2 regions of the Psychrobacter sp. Ps2 genome follow, and region 2 is predicted to be linked to the other one. Evidence: riboswitches for the same ligand, from Rfam matches in the RefSeq annotation. Region 2 holds a riboswitch; the other holds the start of a gene.

Region 1 (10,435 bases), on a different contig from region 2:
GACGCAGCGGGCAAACTGATCAATGATGATTACATGGTGTTTTATAATCAGCCAACCTCACCGTGCGGGCAAATCAAGCTCACCCATTATGAATCGCAGCCAACAGCGAATAAAGGTATCCAAGCCGAGTTTGAAGTTAATTTATCCAAACTGGCGACTAATATAGACAGCTTGTTTTTTGTATTATCAGCCGACACGCCGCTGAATCAAATTCAATCGTTAGAGATTGGCATTTGGCAGCAGTCGCAAAAGGCGCAGGCGGAATATCAAGCAGCAGACTTTGCACAGCAGCAAGCCAGTATGTTGATGCAGCTGTATCGTAAGGGTGGCGTTTGGCGAGTATCCAACGTCGCGCAAGGCTTTAATGGTGGACTTGCCGCCATCGTGCAGCATTTCGGTGGTGATGTAGAAGAGAGCAGCTCGACAACAGCTGACGTAACCGTTACGCCAGTCCAAGCAAAACCGTCGTTAGAGAAGGTCATGCTAGACAAAGCGCCAAAACTGGTCAATCTGGCCAAAAAAGCCACGATATCGCTTGAGAAACGCCAATTACAGCAACTAACCGCAAAGGTAGCATTGGTGTTAGATGCCTCAGGATCAATGAACAGACAGTACAAAAAAGGCCGCGTGCAAGAGGTGGTCAATCGCATATTGCCATTGGCAGTGAACTTCGATGACGACCAAGCACTAGACTGCTGGGCGTTTGCCCGAGATCCGCAGTATTTGGGTGAGATTGGGCTGAGCAATTATGACGGTTTTATCAATAACGCTCATGGCGGCTGGCGCAAATGGGCACTTGGCCCGCGCATCAACAATGAAGCAGAGGTCATGAAAGCCGTGACGGAGTTTTATCAAAAAGATGGCTTAGATGTGCCTATCTACGTGCTATTTATCAGTGATGGCGGGGTGAATGACAATCGCGGTATCACGAGAGTCATGACGGAAGCGGCGAAACTGCCGATATTCTGGCAATTTGTGGGACTGGGTGGTCGCGGTTATGGCATTCTTAAGAAATTAGACGACATGACAGGGCGCGTAATTGATAATTGCGACTTTTTTGAACTTGACGATTTGGATGACATTAGCGAAGAAGCTTTGTATGAAAACATGCTAGAAGAGTTCCCAATGTGGCTCAAAGAAGCCAAGCAGCTTGGTATCGTGCAGCAATAATCTTGTCATTCTATTATCGTTGACTAAGTATGACTGGCTAATTATTACGAACTAAAAAACCGCAACAGCAAATGCTATGGCGGTTTTTTATTTTTCAAAATATCTTAACTTATAAAATATCTACAGCGCCCACAGCGATTGATACTGCTCATCAGTCAAGGTCACGATATCGATTTCAGCTAGCATCTCGCGCAATTCTTGCCATTTATCCGCATCAGGCTTGATAGGTGTGATCAATCTGCCCAGCGTATTATCAATGATAGCATCCATCAGCGTATCTGCCTCGGTCTTGCTATAGTCGTAATACATGCGGTGGGCAGTGGCTGGCTCGTTTTTACACAGCTCCGTCATCTGGTTGGTCACTTGGATAAAGGTATCTATCGCGTCCTTTTTCGCGCTATAGATCTCATCCGTCGTCAGAATCTCTAACGCCGAAAAGTTCGGATAAGGTGACAGATGCTGATCGATAAATTCAAAGTCCAACCCTTCATGAGTTGCCTCAACGCCTTCAAAGTTATAAAAGCACAGCCATGCACCATCTAGGCTTGGGTCTTCTTGTAGGTTTTTTATATGATAAAAGTCTTTTTGTACAAAGCTCACATTATCACGGCTGATACTAAAGCCATTTTTCTTGGCATAGCGCGCTAATATCTCAAAGCCAATACGATTGGTTTTTTCCTCAGTTGCAGGGGTACAGATGCGGATTGGCTGATTGTTTTTTAATTTATCCATGCTAGCGCGTTGCATCAATATGCCGCCATCGGTCTCAAAAAAGCAGCCCAGTGCACGTAGATTAGGCGCGTAATGTTCAAACAGATGGATAGGCTCATTGACATGCAGATCGATGCTCTGGTTCTGTAATTCGGCAAAGCCATCATAGTGGTCATCTGGCTCGATAATGGTGATATCGAGCCCTGCTTGCTCATATGCGCCCGTAGTCACACCAGCGATAAAGGGCAGGTGATCAGGGTTTAAAAACCATTCGAGGGTCAGAGTAAGTTTGGTAGTCGGCTGCATGGTTGTTTCCTTTTTAGGTATGGAAAACAATCAGACTGATACTATTAAAGTAAAACAAGAAAGGCCAAATAAGAAAAGTGAGGTCGCAATGCTAACTGTCAGATGCTCGGCGTTTGATATAGGTATCACGAGTACATCATCTATAGACTGCTCTTATTTATAGACCTCTGAGGGTATGTCACGCTTGTTTCCTACGTCAGTGCTAACTGCTTCAGGTTCACGGGTGTGTCTCAGCGATGATATGGGCTGTGTCTACAGCATTAAATCAAAGCACCCCGACAAGATTGATTGGTATTGCATTGTTTCTGAGTAGTACTGCTGTTTTTGATCAGTACTGCGAATGGCTATTATCGATAGCTAATGCGTCATCATAGACGACTTACGAGACGTGATGCAAGCGTATCGGGAAAGACGATGGCAGGTGATGACTGGTGTTCGTTAACCGCTCTTTATGATAGCTGTTGTTTATCACGGCTTGTCGTAACTTTTTATAAGGGCTTTCAATCGACATGTTAATAAAAGACTGCAGTATTTATCATTGGTACTTACCCAATTACTAACCAAACACACCTATCAATAGCAAAAACCTTATATAAATAGTCTTGTGCGTAGACGGGCGATATTGCATGATTAGCCTTCTATACCGCTGCTTATATAATAGGCGTTACTCTAGACAATCGACATTTGGCATAACTGACAACTTACATGACCGACAACTTATATGACCGATAATAAAAAAGTGTTCTATTACCGACCTAAGACCGATCAATCCAATAGCCCAATGCTGCGTTGGACCTTTGTGACGCTTGGTTGGTTGTTTTTTATCTTAGGTATTATCGGTATATTGTTGCCAGTGATGCCCACCGCGCCTTTTATCCTGTTAGCAGCAGGCTGCTGGGCGCGTAGTTCTCGACGCTTTCATTTTTGGCTAATTAATCATAAATATTTTGGTAAATTCGTCCGTGATTGGGAAGAAAATCATGCCGTTCCGCTTTATGCCAAGTGTTTAGCGACGGTTATGATGGCAGCATCGACAATTATGTTATTTTATCGTTTGCCTGCCGATATGATGTGGATGGCATGGGCGGTAGCCGCTGTCTGTAGTGGGGTAGCGATATATTTGTTCCATTTACCAAATGCCTAAATCCGTTGCAGTTTGCGCCAAAATCAGCCAATAAACGGCTCTGGTTACACGAAACATGAGATAAGACTTGCGATACTGGGATGTACCCCTTATAATACGCCCAAGCTTAAGAGCAGTTCTGCACCAAATCATTACCTCGTAGTATTAGTTATAATCCTTCGTTTTAATATTTATCGTTCAGTAGCTATTTGCAAGCGTTACCGGTCACTAGACCATTAATAAATTTAAAAGTAGGATTATACTATGTCAGACGTTCAAAAAGGTACAGTTAAGTGGTTCAACGAAGCTAAAGGCTTTGGTTTTATCGCTCCAGAAACTGGCGCAGACGTTTTTGCTCATTACAGCGAAATCACTGGTTCAGGTTTCAAAACTTTGGCTGAAGGCCAAGAAGTTGAGTTCACTGTAACTCAAGGCCAAAAAGGCCCACAAGCACATAACATCGTTGCTATCTAATTTGTCTTTATAGACAGATAGATGAATAGATGTAGAAAAGCGAACCTTCGGGTTCGTTTTTTTTCGTCTGCGATTTAATATTTAAGATATGAGTACTTAAGCGAGTAGAAGTCTTATTTGAAAGGTTTTAACTAATCATATTAGACCGCGACCAATGCAAAAAGGCCTCCGACTATAGATAGTTGGAGGCCTTTTATATTATATGATGAAGTAAAAAGCTAAGAATGAACAGTCAGATTATTACATAAAGCTAATGCCAATATTGATCAGACCGCCGCCCAGTATCAACCAACCAAACATAATAGCACCCAAGATAAGCGGTCTAACGCCAGCTTGCTTGATCGCACTTAGATGCGTGGTCAAACCTAATGCAAACATGGCCATCGTAAGTAGCACATCGTCCAACATAACCATACTGCGTACGATACTCTCAGACATCGGCACCCAAGTATGTATCAACACAATGCCGATAAAGATAAACGCAAACCATGGCACTTTGACTTGTTTGACACGAGTCATAAATGACGCTGTCTCGTCTTTATTATCTTCTTCTACAGCTGCACTATCTACGGTGCGATCTTTGGTTAGCGCAAACGATAACACAAGCAGGAAAGGCGCGAGCATCATGACGCGTATCATCTTGGTCACGACTGCGGTATCGCCAATCTCAGTATTGATTGCATTACCTGCGACTACGACTTGCGCCACTTCATGAACGGTTGAGCCAGTGTACATGCCGTACTGCTGGGCGCTGAGCCAAGGCTGTAACCAACCAAGATGATATAAAAAAGGATACAGCAGCATTGCGATAGTGCCAAACACCACCACAGTTGCCACGGCGATAGTGACTTTATGAGCTTGCGCGTTGACGACTGGCTCTGCAGCAATAACGGCAGCAGCACCGCAAATACTTGCCCCTGAGCCAATCAAGATAACCGTTTCTTTATCGACTTTTAACCATCTAGTACCTAACCAATAGGTCAGCATGAAGGTTGACGTCAGTACCAGTGCGTCAGTCATAATCGCTGGCATACCGACGCTCGCAACTTGTGTCATGGTCAGCTTAAACCCATAAAATATAATCGCAAGTCGCAGTATCTGACCTTTTGCAAAGCAAACGCCGCCGTTTAAACGTTCAGTGAATTTGGGATAGACGGTATTGCCCAAGATCATGCCTAGCAAAATCGCTAGCGTTAAAGAGGATAGTCCAACGATACGTCCGTTTGACCATACATCCAGACTACTGTCCAACCATAAGCAAAATAAACTACCGATTAGAACAACTACCAATCCCGCCAAGTGACGGTGATTAGGGGTATAGTTATGAACGGAGTTGCTGACTGATTGGACGAGTGTGTGCATGATGCGGCATCCTATTACTTATATTAAGATAAGCATAAGCTTATGAATAGACAGTATATGCCCGCTACATTTATAATAAAAACAGATTAATAAGATATAAACTATCGATTTTTTAGGTTAAAGTTTATGATAGAAGTCGATGTACCGCGCATAAGCATCAAAAAAGACAAACGTCACGAATAAAACAGCGCAAAAACTGGCATAAGGCAATATCAATATTATGAAAAAATCTGTGCAGACAGTGCCAAAGATTACGCTTAAGCAGCTTGCTGTTTTTGTCAGTATTTATCAGACAGGCAGCACCAGTCGCGCCAGTGAGGAGCTGCATTTATCACAATCAGCAGTCAGCAGCGCATTGACAGAGCTAGAGTCTAGACTACAGATGCCGCTATTTGAGCGCGTCGGTCGCAGGCTTAATCAACACCCTAATGCCCATCCTATTTATATACAGGCACAGGCTATCTTGGGTCAGTCGCTCACGCTTGAGCATTATCATCAGTATCAAGCAGGGCAGATTCATATCGGTGCCAGCACCACTATTGGCAATTACGTGCTGCCATCTTTACTTGGTAAGCTATATGAAGCGCTGCCCGATGCCAATGTCGATATGTATATTGCCAATACTCAAGAGGTAGTTAGCGAGGTTGAGCAACTAAATATCGATATCGCGCTGGTAGAAGGAATGCCGCGTCCGGTAGATATGAAAGTTATTGAGCAGCGTGAATGGCGTACCGATACGCTAATGATATTTGCCAAGCGTGATAGCAAGTGGCTAAAGGGTATAGCTACCTATAGCCAAGATAAGGACTGCTATCAGCTGAGCATTAATCAGCTAGCGCAGTTGCCGTTACTGGTGCGCGAGGCAGGGTCAGGCACACGGCAGATTATCGATGAGCAATTGCTTAAGTATCTACCTAATGCAGAAGTGGTGAAGGCGATACATCAATCAGAGGCCATCAAGCACATGGTGAATGCAGATATTGGTCTTGGTTGTCTATCACAGCATGTAATTGAGACAGAACTGGCGACAGGTGAGCTAGTACAAGTGAACGTGGCGGGAATTGATCTATCGCGTACATGGTGGCTAGTCTGGCATAAAGCCCGTCACCAAAGCCCCATTTGGCAAACCTTTATAGATATTATTCAACAGAGTTAAACGATGACTCTAAAAACTATTAGCCATAAAAAAGCGCAGCGTTAAAAGTTACGCTGCGCTTTTTTTGAGACATGCTTTAGATAATATAAGACAATCAAAGCATATTGTTATGCTGAAACAGGTTTGTCCAGTCGCACCACAAAGCTGTCGCAAGGTACATTGGGCAAGATATTATCCGCAGTTGCCCCACTGATCCATGCAGCGATACCGGTACGCTTATGACGACCGATGACCAATAGATCGACATCGTGTTTATGACAGTAGCTGACGATACCTTCACTGCTAGAAATGGCAGTTGTGACTTCCGACGTTGCTGCATTTAGCTGATTGCGTTCAAGGAATTGTGCCAGCTTTGCACGCGCTTCTTGGCAGCGTTCATCATCAATCTCATCGTATAGGCTAGAGGCAGGCACCAGCTCATAGCCAAAGCCAACCATGGTGTCTTTGACAATATGCAAAACAGATAGCTTAGAGCCTGGACGGTTTTCGACGATGCGCTTGGCCTTTTGGGCGACTATATCTGCATCAGAGAGTAAGTCGGTGACCAATAAAATATGTTCGTAACTCATAGCGTCTTCCTCATGTCAGATAGTATTTACTATATCACTACTCTAGGGCGCTGTTAAGTAAAGCTTGTCGTCTTTAGCAGCGGATTGGAGCAATGCCAATTATTCCAAGACAGGCTGATCAAGCTTCACCACTAAACTGTCGCAAGGGACATTTGGCAAGATACTATCGGCAGTGGCTCCTACCAACCAAGCAGCGATACCATGGCGCTCATGACGTCCAATGATAAGTAAATCGACGTCTTTTTCACGGCAGTAATTAATGATACCTTTACTATTAGAGATGGCAGCGGTGACCTCAGAGTTGATCGCTTCCAGCTCATTACGTGCCAAAAATTGCGCTAATTTAGCCCGTGCTTCTTGCCACTTTTCACTATCGACATCACCTGAGAGACTAGAGGATGGCACGAGTTCATAACCGAAGCGCACCATGTCATCCTTGACTATATGCAAGACAGACAGTCTGGCTTCAGGAGAGCCTGCGAGAATACGCTTGGCTTTTAGCGCCACTTTGTCCGCATCAGACAGCAAGTCAGTGACCAGTAAAACGTGTTGGTAGCTCATAAAGTACTCCACTCCTGTTAATAGTTAACTTTATAGTAGCAGCGCAGGCTGTCTTTGTTAAGTGATAAATCCATAATAAAATTGTGGATATTGATGAATTTGTAACTATAAGGGATTAATAGTTAAAGTTGATAGCCGCGTAGATTATGTGGTGGATTATTGCATGGCTGTTGCCTTGACTTATCCATGTCGCAGCCCCACTAATAGCGCTAAGCCAACTCTTTTTTAGCCAATTTATTACTCTATTTTCCCTGACAGTCAGGGCACTATACGCATAATAAGCGATAAGGATAACTATGACGGACACGCCATTTACTGCTGATTTAACCTTGCATCCAGCATTTGAGCTGATTGAGCATCGCCATATTGAGGCGCTATCGATGGATGTGCTGATCAGTCAGCATGTAAAAACAGGAGCGATGCATTATCATCTGGCACACCCAAGTGATGAAAATGCGTTTTTAGTCGGTTTTCGCACCCAGCCAATGGATTCAAAAGGCGAGGCGCATATCTTAGAGCACGTGGCATTGTGTGGTTCGAACAAGTTCCCAGTACGTGATCCGTTCTTTTCAATGATTAAACGTTCGTTAAATACGTTTATGAATGCGATGACCGCAGCTGATTGGACGGCCTATCCGTATGCGACGCAAAACAAAAACGACTATTTTAACTTGCTTGCTGTCTATCTGGATGCGTCGTTTTTCCCAAATATCCATCCGCTCGATTTTGCCCAAGAAGGCATCCGCGTAGAGCTTGACGAAAATGACAAACCACAGTTTAAAGGTATCGTCTTTAATGAAATGAAAGGCGCGATGAGTGGCGAGATTGATCAGCTATATCATACGGTTGCTCATCATCTGTTCCCAACGACGACCTATCATTATAATTCAGGTGGCGATCCTGCCGATATTCCTGACTTGACGCACACTGAGCTGACCGAGTTTCACCAGAGCCATTATCATCCGTCAAACAGTGTCATCATGAGTTTTGGTAATATCCCTGTTGCTGAGACGCAAGCGAAAATACACGAAGATGCTTTGATTCAATTTGAAGCAGGCAAAAAGCATGTATCGCGTCCAGAGCAACGTTTGTCTGCGCCAATCAGCGCGGTTGATACTTATACTGCTGACGAAGCCGGCCCAGATCAGACGCATCACGTGGTTGCTTGGTTACTACCATCGATTACCGATCCTAAGCAGCGTTTGGCATTGCGTCTATTAGAGGGCGTGCTGATTGAGCATGCAGGTTCGCCATTGCGTGCCTATCTTGACAGTCATCCGCTGGGTAAAGCGCCAAGTCCGCTATTGGGACTCGATGACAGTCATTATGAGATGGTCTTTTATACGGGACTGCGCGGTTCTAACCCTGAACATGCCGAAGCAGTAGAGCAGGGCATCATTGACTTGCTGACCGAAGTGGCCAATTCACCAGTTGATGATGAGACAATCGAAACCATTCTGCATCAGATTGAGATTGATCAGCGTCACATCGGCGGCGATAGCATTCCTTATGGTCTAAACCTTATGCTAGAGGGCTTTAGTACCGCTATTCATGATGGTAACCCTATCGACGTTTGGGAAGTGGATGAGCATCTACAATGGCTACGTGAGCAAGTCGTCGATCCGCAGTGGCTACCGAACTTGATTAAAACGCATTTATTGGACAATCAGCATCGTGTACGCGTAACGATGACCCCTGATAGCGAAAAAACAGCCCGTTTGGCAGCAGCTGAACAGACTCGTTTAGATACTATCGCGATGGATTTGACTGCTGATGACAAAGCTATTTTAAAGCAACAAGCTTTAGATTTGGCTGCACGTCAAGCTGCGCCAGATGATTTGAGCTTGTTGCCAAAAGTTGGTTTAGAAGACGTACCAACGGATATTAGCTTTAAAGAAGGCACGCAAAAGCAGGTGCGTTTGAGCGGGCAAGACAGCACGCTATTTGAGTATGAAGCTGGCACTAATGGCATTTATTACTATCAAGTGATTGTCCCACTCACTGAAGCAATTGGTAATGCGAGCGCAGATGCGCTACCAGTCAATGATGTGATCAATCATCCATTGTTGCCTATTTATTTAAGTCTATTGTCTGAGCTAGGTACTGACTCGCTTAGTGCTCATGAGATGCAGGCAAAACAGGCCGCGCATTCTTCTGGTGTGACCGCTCGTATTAGCCAACGTACCAATGTCGATGATAGCCAAGCGATTAGCAGCTACTTTGTCGTGGCAACGCGTGCGCTAAATCGTAAGCCTGAAGCAATTGATTTGCTCAAGGAAGTGATGGAGCACAGTATCTTCTCTGAGCATGACCGTATCAAAGAAATCTTGCAGCAGCGTCAAGCAGGTTGGCAATCAAACCTAGCAGGATCTGGTCATTCATACGCGATGCAAACGGCCAGTCGCGGTATGAGTCGCCAAGCGCAGTTGGAATATGTGCGCAGCGGTCTACCAGCATTGAACGCACTTAAAGATTTCTTGGCACATGCTAGTACAGATGATGCTCAATGGGATCAACTGGCTACGAGCTTGATGGATTTACATCAACGTCTGATCAGCTTGCCTAAGCATGCCGTTATTATCTGTGAAGCAGAGCAAACCGAACGTTTAAGCAGCTTAATCGTTGATAGCTGGACAGATAGCCAAGCAGCAAAGTCTGCTAGTAACTTAACGAACGCAGTAGCAAATATCCCAAGTGAGTTTGCAAACCTGCAATTAGATACTGCGTTAAATGGTGCGACTGATACAGTCAAAGCATTAGAAAATGGGGTAGCGCTTGATGTTGCAGATTTAGCATGGCTAGTACCAACCAACGTCTATCACAATGCCAGTGCTTATACTGTACCTGCTGCTGACCATCCTGATACCGCTGCACTCATGGTATTAGCGCCTTACTTACGTAACGGCTATTTGCACAGTGCGATTCGTGAGCGCGGCGGTGCCTACGGTGGCGGTGCAGGTTACGATGCCAATGCTTGTGCCTTTAAGTTCTTTAGCTATCGTG
Region 2 (10,435 bases):
TGGGTAAGTTAGCAATAGGCTGACCCATATCTGTACTGAAGTATTGATTGTTAAGTGCGGTAAATAGTAACGGTGCTGTCTCACCAGTGATTCGAGCAAAAGCCAGTAGCACACCTGTGGTCAGTCCCGCTCGCGCAGCTTTCACAGTGACCTGAGTGACTAGCTTCCATTTAGGAGTACCTAGCGCATAGGCCGCTTCGCGTAGACTATTAGGTACCAAGTTCAGCATGTTTTCTGTCGTACGCACGACCACTGGAATAACAATCAATGCCAATGCTAACGCGCCTGCCCAACCAGAGAAACTTTGACCTTTTACCATCAGTGCGTAGATAAATAGACCGATGACAATCGATGGCGCTGACAATAGAATATCATTTAAAAAGCGAGTGACCTTGCCCAGCATACTGCCTTTAGAAAACTCAGATAAGTAAATACCTGTCATAAGACCAATAGGGGCACCGATAAACAATCCTGAAAACGCCAACATGACCGAACCAACAATAGCATTGCGTAAGCCGCCCGCACTCATCGGTGGCGGCGTATCAGCGGTAAAGATTGGCAACTGCACCATGCCTTGGAAACCTTCGACAAACAAAGTCACCAAAATCCATGATAACCAAAATAAGCCAAAAACCATCGCGGATATGGCAAAGCCTAGACCTAACTTGTTGGTCAAACGACGCTTGTTATACAAGCTTTGGTTATAGCGGCTAGTGCTGCTTGGCTTAGTAGGTAGTGGTGCATTGATCGCATTGTTAGCAGGCATAATATTTATTTCCCATATCTTTTATCAATATCTATCAAGGTCCAATAAATCGGTAACAGACTTATCGGTTACCTGCTTTGTGATCCATGCGCATGAGCATCAGTTTTGCTAAAGACAGCACAATGAAGGTGATGACAAATAAGATTAAGCCTAGATGTAGTAAAGACGCAAGATGCAGCTCACTTGACGCTTCAGCAAACTCATTGGCCAAGGCCGAGGTAATCGTCACGCCAGAAGTGAATAGGCTTGGACTGATATTAAACGCATTACCAATCAAGAAAGTAACTGCCATCGTCTCACCCAATGCACGACCAAGACCCAAAATCACACCACCAACGACACCAGCTTTGGTATAAGGCAAGATAATCTTGAACATGACTTCCCAAGTCGTCGCGCCCATGCCATATGCTGACTCTTTCAGTAAGTCTGGTACGACAGAGAAAACATCGCGCATAGTAGCGGCGATGAACGGTATGATCATAATGGCAAGTACTAGGGAGGCAGTAAACATACCCAGTCCCATAGGCGCACCTGCAAACAGCTTACCGATAATAGGCAAAGGCCCGACGTGCTCAATAAACCATGGCTGAATGTGATCACCAAAGAATGGCGCAAATACGAACAATCCCCACATGCCATAAATGATAGATGGGATACCAGCCAACAACTCAATGGCGATACCAAGTGGTTTTTTGAGGAACTTAGGGCACATCTCGGTTAAAAATATCGCAATACCGAAACTGACTGGAACCGCGATAACAATAGCGATAAATGACGTGACTAGGGTGCCGTAAATAGGCGCTAATGCACCGTATTCATTGGCGACTGTATCCCAGTTATTGCTGGTATAAAATCCCAAACCAAACTCTTGAATACTCGGCCATGCTCCAACAATTAGAGACACCAAAATGCCCCCTAAAGATAGGAGGACGAGTATGGCAAACGCTTTAGTAGAGTTAACAAATAAAGCGTCGTAACGTTTTTGTTTAGCCAGTTGGGACCTTAAGTCTGTCATAAGTGTCTCAGCATTGAATGGGATGAATCGAAATATTAAAAAGATGTATATCAGGTCTTAACACAACAAACTTAAACGGTATGAGTAAGCATATTTATCGAGATGTATCCATCAAATTTGCTGTGTTAAAACCTCTCAAACAACTACCGGAGAATAGTTATTCGAGAGGATAACTTGTCAGTTGCTAAATAGTATTTAGCAAAAACAAATTACTGAGCTGGCTTGTAGACAGGCTGTCCATCGCTACCTTTCACTTCGTTCCACTTCTCTTTGAACAAGGCTACTGCCGTGTCAGAGAATGGTACGTAGTCTAGTTCCATGGCGCTGTCATCACCTTGGGTATAAGCCCAGTCAAAGAAGTTCAATACGCCAGCGACTTGCTGAGGATTTTCTGGTTGCTTATGTACCAAGATAAAGGTCGCAGCAGCGATAGGCCATGCTTGGTCAGTTTCAGAGTTGGTGATGACTTTATAAAAGCCTTCTTGTTGTGACCAGTCGATATCACCTGCCGCAGCAAACGTCTCAGCAGATGGCTGTACGATGTTACCAGCTGCGTTTTTCAGCGCAGTATGTGACATCTTATTTTGCTTAGCGTAAGCATACTCAACATAGCCGATAGAGTTTTTCATGCGGTTTACGTAGCTTGAAACGCCTTCGTTACCTTTACCGCCTGCACCAGTAGCAGAGGTCGGCCATTTGACGGTTTTATCAACGCCAACAGTGTCTTTCCAGTCTGGTGAAACCTTGGCAAGATAGTCAGTGAAGTTGAAGGTCGTACCTGAACCATCTGAGCGGAATACTGTTGTGATTGGGGCATCTGGCAAGGTCAAATCTGGGTTCATCGCCTTAATCGCAGGGTCATTCCAGTTGCTAATCTTACCCAAATAGATATCAGCTAAAGTCGTACCGTCTAGCTTCAGTGCACCAGGCTCAACGCCATCAATGTTGACGATTGGTACAACACCACCGATGACTGTTGGGAACTGAATCAGACCTGCTTCGTCTAACTCTTCAGGCGTCATTGGGGCATCAGAAGCACCAAAGTCTACTGTTTTTGACTGAATTTGTTTGATACCACCAGATGAGCCAATCGACTGATAGTTGACTTGGCCACCAGTCGCAGCATTGTAATCATATGACCATTTCGCATAGATAGGCTGCGGGAATGACGCACCTGCACCTGTAATATTCATAGCGATATTTTCAGCAGATTTAAAATCTGACGTAGCAGAAGATGCTGTCTGAGAGGTTGTTTCAGCTGTTGTCACAGCGCTACTGCTAGTATCAGCAGTTGGCTCCGCCGTATCTGTTGACTTATTACACGCCGTAAGCATTAATGTACAACTGACGGCCACTGCTAATAACGAATAACGCATGTAGGACTCCTGAAGTTTAACAACGGTATAAAAAAGCATTGCTTGTGATATGCGTGTTATCTTGCCAAATCTTTATGACAGTTTAATGACAACTTCTAGAATCCTTCATTCGCTTTACATAATATTTGAATAATTCGTCTACAACCTAGTAATACTAAGCATTCTCATCTATCAACACTCAGAAAAATTATTCACAAAAATATTGAGCTGCGTACGTGACACAGAATATTTGTATCCAAATACTATTAGCCGTTGGTACAGAATTTTGTTAGTATGAAGGCTGATTTACAACACTGACAGACTCGGGGTGCGGTGTATTTTTGGCTCACTTTATTAAACTTGCTTTATCAAAGTAGTCGCCTTGATACATTCGCTGAGAGATCACCCGCCGAACCTGATGCGGTTAGTACCGACGCAGGGAAGTCTTAAGCACTTTGTTATTTATGACAAAGGGCGCGTAGAAATACATTTTTATCGTCACTACTGTCTTAGTATGCGTGATGCATAGCCAGATAAGAAGAGAGGATATCAAGCTGCGTCCAATATTTGATGAGCACCATACGCGACGATACTTTTTGGTCGAAGTTGTGGGTTCATGATATAAACTTGTCTAGATGATGGATGCCTACCCCCGCAGATACTGGCGGTGTTGATTTTATTCAAAAACCAACACGCTAGGACAGCATATGACTACTGCAGACACCACCTCAATTGCACCGAAAGCCCAAACGCATAACCCAGCCGACAACTCAATGCTTGCTTCAAATGCTGCTGACACAACCAACGTCAAAGCAGATAAAAAAGCAGATGCGCTAAAAACCCCTGCTCACCGTGCCGCAAGTGATGCCCGTTTCGAAGAAGATGCGCGCGACTTGCACCGTATTTTACCTGCCTCAAGAAAAGTCTATATCGAAGGATCAAGACCTGACATCCAAGTACCGATGCGTGAAATCAGCTTGGCTGATACACCTGTAGGCGGTACGGGAGATAAAGACGGTGAGCATAATCCACCGTTTTACGTGTATGACACCTCAGGTGTATATACCGACCCTAATGTCGATATCGACCTAACACGTGGATTGCCAAAGTTGCGTGAGAACTGGATCGCGGAACGCAATGATACCGAGCAATTAAGCGGCCTATCTAGCTCATACGGACAAGCACGTGCTCGTGATATCAGCACTGCTAACCTTAGATTTGCTCATATTGATAAACCGCGTCGCGCCAAAGCAAGACAGAACGTCACGCAAATGTACTACGCGCGCCGTGGCATCATCACTCCTGAAATGGAATATATCGCCATACGCGAAACGCAAAAGCAGCATGAACTGACCGATATGCGTCAACATGATGGCGAGAGCTTCGGTGCCAATACGCCTCAAATTATCACCCCTGAATTTGTCCGTGATGAAGTGGCGGCTGGACGCGCTATTATCCCAAACAACATCAACCACCCTGAGTCTGAGCCGATGATCATCGGGCGCAATTTCTTGGTGAAAATTAATGCTAATATCGGTAACTCAGCGTTGGGTTCGTCTATCGATGAAGAAGTGTCCAAAATGACGTGGGCCACGCGTTGGGGTGCGGATACCATCATGGATTTATCAACGGGCAATCATATTCATGAAACCCGTGAATGGCTAATCCGTAACTCTCCTGTGCCGATTGGTACGGTACCGATTTATCAAGCATTAGAAAAAGTCGATGGCGTCGCTGAAGATCTTACATGGGAGATATTCCGTGATACGTTGATCGAGCAAGCAGAGCAAGGCGTAGATTACTTTACTATTCACGCTGGCGTGCTATTACGCTATGTGCCGCTCACCGCAAAACGTCTGACAGGTATCGTCTCACGCGGCGGCTCTATCATGGCGCAGTGGTGTTTAGCCCATCACAAGGAAAGCTTTTTATATACGCATTTCGAAGACATCTGCGAGATTATGAAACAGTACGATGTAGCATTTAGTCTAGGTGATGGCCTACGCCCTGGTTGCTTGCAAGATGCCAATGATGAAGCACAGTTCGGTGAGCTACGTACGCTTGGTGAATTGACTAAAGTGGCATGGGAGCACGATGTACAGGTGATGATCGAAGGCCCTGGACACGTCGCGATGAACCGCATCAAAGAAAACATGGACTTGCAGCTTGAGCTTTGTGCGGACGCGCCTTTCTATACTTTAGGGCCATTAACCACAGATATCGCTCCAGGTTATGACCACATCACCAGCGCCATCGGAGCTGCGATGATTGGATGGTTTGGTACAGCGATGCTGTGCTATGTCACGCCAAAAGAACACTTAGGTCTACCAAACAAAAAAGACGTTAAAGACGGCATTATTACTTATAAAATCGCTGCACACGCTGCTGACCTTGCTAAAGGTCATCCAGGAGCACAGGCACGTGATAACGCACTATCTAAAGCACGTTTCGAATTCCGCTGGGATGATCAGTTCAATCTAGCGCTCGATCCTGATACTGCACGTGAATATCACGATGAGACATTGCCAAAAGACGCACACAAATCGGCACACTTTTGCTCCATGTGTGGTCCTAAGTTTTGTTCAATGAAAATCACTCAAAACGTGCGTGAATATGCAGCAGGGCTGGATAAAGAGGCCGCTAACCAAAAAGTAACGCCACAAACAGGCGACTTAACCGATGCCGGTCACCTAATCAAAGAAGTAAATACAGAGCTCGTCGGACAAGTGGGTGAAGCCACTGCTGAGGAAATTCGCCAAGGCATGGCCGAGATGACTAAAAAATATAACAACGAAGGACGCCAGTTATATAAAGAGGTGTAGAGTTAATAACCGATACTTTTGAAATAAGAAAAGCCCTACTATTTAAGTATTTGCACACTTATCTAGTAGGGCTTTTTTGCTTATTTACTCATGATTCATGTGCGAGTTTTTATTTACTACGTTTAAACTTTCGACGCTTCGTAAATTTCTTCAATTGAAGCATTAATGGTCTCAGCAAACTCGCTATCGCTTTGTTGCTTACTCAAGCCTTCAGTAAAGGCACGCGAGAAGCTCGCAATCATACCTGGGTTTTGTTTGAGCTTGGCACAAGCATCGCTACGACTATAGCCACCAGATAACGCCACAACTTTTAACACTTTAGGGTGGTCAATCAGCTCCTGATAAAACCCTGCCTCTTCTGGTAACGTCAGCTTGAGCATCACTTGATGTTCGTCATTCAAGCGTTCTAGATTACGCAGTATATCTGCCTTTAGCAGTAGCTCGCACTCATGCTTTTGAGTGCTATCAATATTGACCTCTGGCTCAACGATTGGCATCAGGCCTTTTGAAATAATCTGCTTCGCCACATCAAACTGCTGCTGTACCACAAGCTCGATACCATCGACGTTTGGCTCATAGATGACTGAGCGCATTTTAGTACCGAATACAGGATAGTTTTTTGCTTTATCTAATAATAGATCTAGATTCGGGATTGGCTTCATAACTTGTACGCCGCTCATTTGCTCAGCCAGACCTTTATCTACCTTCAAGAATGGTACGATATTTTTATCTTCCCATAGGTAATTAGCCGTCGACTTACCATTGACTTCGCGCTCCATGGTGTCTTCAAACAAGATTGCACCAAGTACACGCTCACTATCAAAACAGTCACACGTCATAATACGAGCACGCATTTCATGAACCAAATCAAACATGGCCTCATCATTATCATAAGCGTCGCTATTGACACCATAAGTCTCTAACGCTTTTGGTGTGCTGCCACCACTTTGATCAAGAGCAGCAATAAAGCCTGAGCTATTTTTTATACGCTGTAATTGCTTATCGTATTCCATTGAGCCTGCATCCTATTTTTATTGGTTAAGTTAACTATCATAAACTAAGCTTTTTTATTCCATACAAGCCGTGTTATTTGTAGATAACCTTATCATAGGATGATTTATATGCCTATATAGGATACGTGACAATATAGCTAAAAAATTATGAAACCAATACTTTTGGACAGTGCGCTTTACGCCAAAAACAGTACCCCTACACAGCAGACTGCCAATACTAATCCTATTATATTAATACGGTTCAACTGCTCTTTAAACACTCCTACGCCAATCAATGTCGCTACGGCAATAACACCGACATTCATACTAGTAAAGACGATGCTAGGAGAATCATGCAGCACTTGGTGTGCCCGCACATAAGCATAAATATTGCCCATGTTTAATGTACCGAGCAGCAAGCCTGTCATAAGGGCTTGTTTTTGCCAACGTACCCTTATGACAAGTAAATAGATTAAAAGCAATACACCTGCTACCCCGAAGCTAACCAGTAGAGTCAACGGAAAAGCTGCCCCTTGTTTGGCAACTTGTTTGAACAAAATATCAATAATGCCGTAGCCTGCCCATACCCCAAATAACCACAGTGGCGTATGCTTTGCTTGCCGAGTAATATCGTTATGCTGTGGTCGATAGACAAGCGCACCTAAGGCCAAAAAGCCTAACGCCAGTCCAAGTATACGTGTACCAGTCAGTACCTCACCGAATAGCAAAAAAGCCGCTACGATAGGAATAATGAGTGATAAGCGCTGAGACGCGTCGGTTGCTACCATTCCCACCGCTTCAATAGCCCGTCCCAGAATGATAAATACGGCAGGCAATAGTACTCCAAGCGCAATGATGATGCCCCAAGCGCTATCAAGCGCATGAATGGCACCTACATCAGGTTTTAGTAATACCCAAGTCAGTAAAAAAGCCACAGGATAGCCTGCCACGATGGTCTGACGAATATCTATATTTTTCTGGCGCAATATTTTCAAAAGTACGGAGACGGCGACGCTACATAGCACCGCTATTATTAAATACATCATTCACTGCTACCTTTTGAACTTCAATGTTGAGTTATTATTGTTCATCTATTTATAAAGACCATTAAATAAAATGCCTGCTAATCAGTTGATATTTGCAATAAAATCATAGTTATAAAAGCAATATTTAAACCATGAATAAGTTTGGATGTAGAATGTAACAAAATATGTTTTCCACAGCAATCTATTTATTATTGTTGTGACTAAGGCACTAAAGACACAGCTATTCTTAAGTAAATTACAATTAGCATGCAGGTATGATTAGTAATTTTGCTAAAATAGCACCTAATCCCAATCACAAAAGTAAAGATTCTAGATAACGAGTGCTCTCGTTCATCTTGACGTACTGCTATTGATGTTTTATTACTGCCTATGAATGCTTTATTTCGCTTTTTTGAAAACCGCCTACCCGCCTTTCCAGACACACCCATGCCATTGCCATCACCTAAAGATGGTATGCTGAAGTTTTTGTGGGCATGTACCAATGGCTTACGCGGCTGGCTACTAATTTTTATGATTTTGTCCGCTGGTATCGGTATTTACGAGGCCATGCTGTTTGCTTGGATAGGTAATATCGTCGATTGGTTGGGCGTTTATACACCGCAAAACTTATGGGTAGAAAAAGGCGACATGCTGCTCATCATGCTCGCTGTCATGATAGTAAGCCCATTGTGGATTGCCCTGTCATCGTTTATCCACTTTCAGACCTTGCAGGGCGTGTTTCCTATGCAGATGCGCTGGCGGTTTCATCAGCGGATGCTTGGGCAATCCATGCAGTTTTATCAGGATGAGTTTTCGGGTCGTGTCTCAGCTAAGGTAATGCAGACAGCCCTAGCAGTACGCGATACCGTGATGACTGTCACCGATATGTTTATGTATGTCTCTGTCTACTTTATCACCTCAGGGGTGATTCTGTTTAATTTAGACAGCTTACTACTCATTCCTTTTGTCATTTGGCTGGTCTTGGTTGCCATTACCATTTGGTACTTTATCCCTAAACTTAAGCAGACAGCGATTGTGCAAGCGGATGCCCGTGCCTTGATGACGGGACGAATTACGGACGCTTATGCCAATATCATGACCGTAAAGCTATTTAGCCATTCGCGTCGTGAGCTGGGCTACGCCAAAAACGCCATGGGGCAATTTCTAGGTACGGTACATGCGCAGATGCGCTGGGTCAGCTATTTAGAAGTATCGACCCATCTTATCAGCGTGATTTTGGTCAGTAGTACGGCAGGTATTGGATTGTACTTGTGGCAACAAGGCGCAGTTGGTGTTGGTGCCATTGCTGCTGCGACTGCCATGGCATTGCGTCTAAATGGTTTGACGCGTTGGATTATGTGGCAGACAGCCAGTTTGTTTGAGAGTATCGGTACAGTTCAAGATGGTATGCGTACGTTATCAGCGCCGCAGACAATCATTGATAAACCTGACGCGCCAGCCCTATCCGTCACGGACGGGCGTATCGTATTTGACCATGTTGACTTCAGTTATGAAAATGATGAAGAAGACAATGGACAAACTGGTGAGACTGTTGATAGTGCAAACATTGCTAAACGCGCTCCTAACTCATATATCAAACTGTTGGACAACTTCCACTTAGATATTAAGCCGGGTGAAAAGATTGGTTTGGTTGGGCGTTCAGGTGCTGGTAAATCAACTTTGGTCAATTTGCTATTGCGCTTTTTTGATGTCGATAGCGGTAAGATTCTAATTGATGGACAAGCTATCGATGAGGTCACGCAAGAATCGTTGCGTCAACAGATTGGTATGGTGACTCAAGATACCTCATTGCTACATCGTACCGTGCGTGAAAATATCGCCTATGGTCGTCCTGATGCTACTGACGAAGAGATTATGATCGCTGCCAAACAAGCTCAGGCATGGGATTTCATCAAAGATTTGTACGATGATAAAGGCAATACAGGACTTGATACCCAAGTGGGTGAACGCGGAGTCAAACTATCTGGCGGTCAACGTCAGCGTATTGCTATCTCACGTGTTATGCTAAAAAATGCACCGATTTTGCTTTTAGATGAAGCGACCAGTGCACTAGATTCTGAGATTGAATATGCCATTACCGAAAGCTTAAATGACATCATGACCGGCAAGACCGTTATTGCTATTGCCCATCGCTTGTCTACTATTGCCGCACTGGATAGACTGGTCGTTATGCATCAAGGCCGTATTATTGAGCAAGGTAGTCATGATGAACTATTGGCATTGAATGGTGTCTACGCTCGACTGTGGCAGCGTCAAAGTGGTGGCTTCTTAGGTGAAGACAACTAAGATTCATTAAATAAGCTCAATCATAAGAAGATAATCTACAAAAAATCACTCAAAATAAGTCACAAGGAAGTGTTTATTTTATGGAAGCATTCACAAACCGTATTAATCTTGGCGGAAAACAGGCACGCTACTATGACCTTAGCCAATTTAATC

What was found. A riboswitch is a leader RNA that binds a small molecule or an ion and turns the genes downstream of it on or off. The one in region 2 is predicted to bind thiamine pyrophosphate.
Region 1: linked by a shared signal. The riboswitch ahead of I3254_RS10260 (ABC transporter substrate-binding protein) and the one ahead of thiC (phosphomethylpyrimidine synthase ThiC) in region 2 are both predicted to bind thiamine pyrophosphate.

Annotation. Positions count from the first base shown of each region.
Region 1 is NZ_JADQAM010000059.1:20,678-31,112, forward strand. Features, by position in the region: gene I3254_RS10255 (VWA domain-containing protein) at 1-1,170, shown strand, start outside; gene I3254_RS10260 (ABC transporter substrate-binding protein) at 1,291-2,187, opposite strand; TPP riboswitch at 2,359-2,475, opposite strand; gene I3254_RS10265 (YbaN family protein) at 2,909-3,331, shown strand; gene I3254_RS10270 (cold-shock protein) at 3,575-3,784, shown strand; gene I3254_RS10275 (YeiH family putative sulfate export transporter) at 4,025-5,146, opposite strand; gene I3254_RS10280 (LysR substrate-binding domain-containing protein) at 5,367-6,302, shown strand; gene I3254_RS10285 (universal stress protein) at 6,410-6,871, opposite strand; gene I3254_RS10290 (universal stress protein) at 6,971-7,432, opposite strand; gene I3254_RS10295 (insulinase family protein) at 7,729-10,435, shown strand, end outside.
Region 2 is NZ_JADQAM010000058.1:168,840-179,274, reverse strand. Features, by position in the region: gene pstA (phosphate ABC transporter permease PstA) at 1-766, opposite strand, end outside; gene pstC (phosphate ABC transporter permease subunit PstC) at 828-1,781, opposite strand; gene pstS (phosphate ABC transporter substrate-binding protein PstS) at 1,991-3,157, opposite strand; TPP riboswitch at 3,451-3,595, shown strand; gene thiC (phosphomethylpyrimidine synthase ThiC) at 3,910-5,958, shown strand; gene I3254_RS10120 (fructose bisphosphate aldolase) at 6,081-6,971, opposite strand; gene I3254_RS10115 (EamA/RhaT family transporter) at 7,148-7,996, opposite strand; gene I3254_RS10110 (ABC transporter ATP-binding protein) at 8,366-10,282, shown strand; gene I3254_RS10105 (alpha/beta hydrolase) at 10,363-10,435, shown strand, end outside.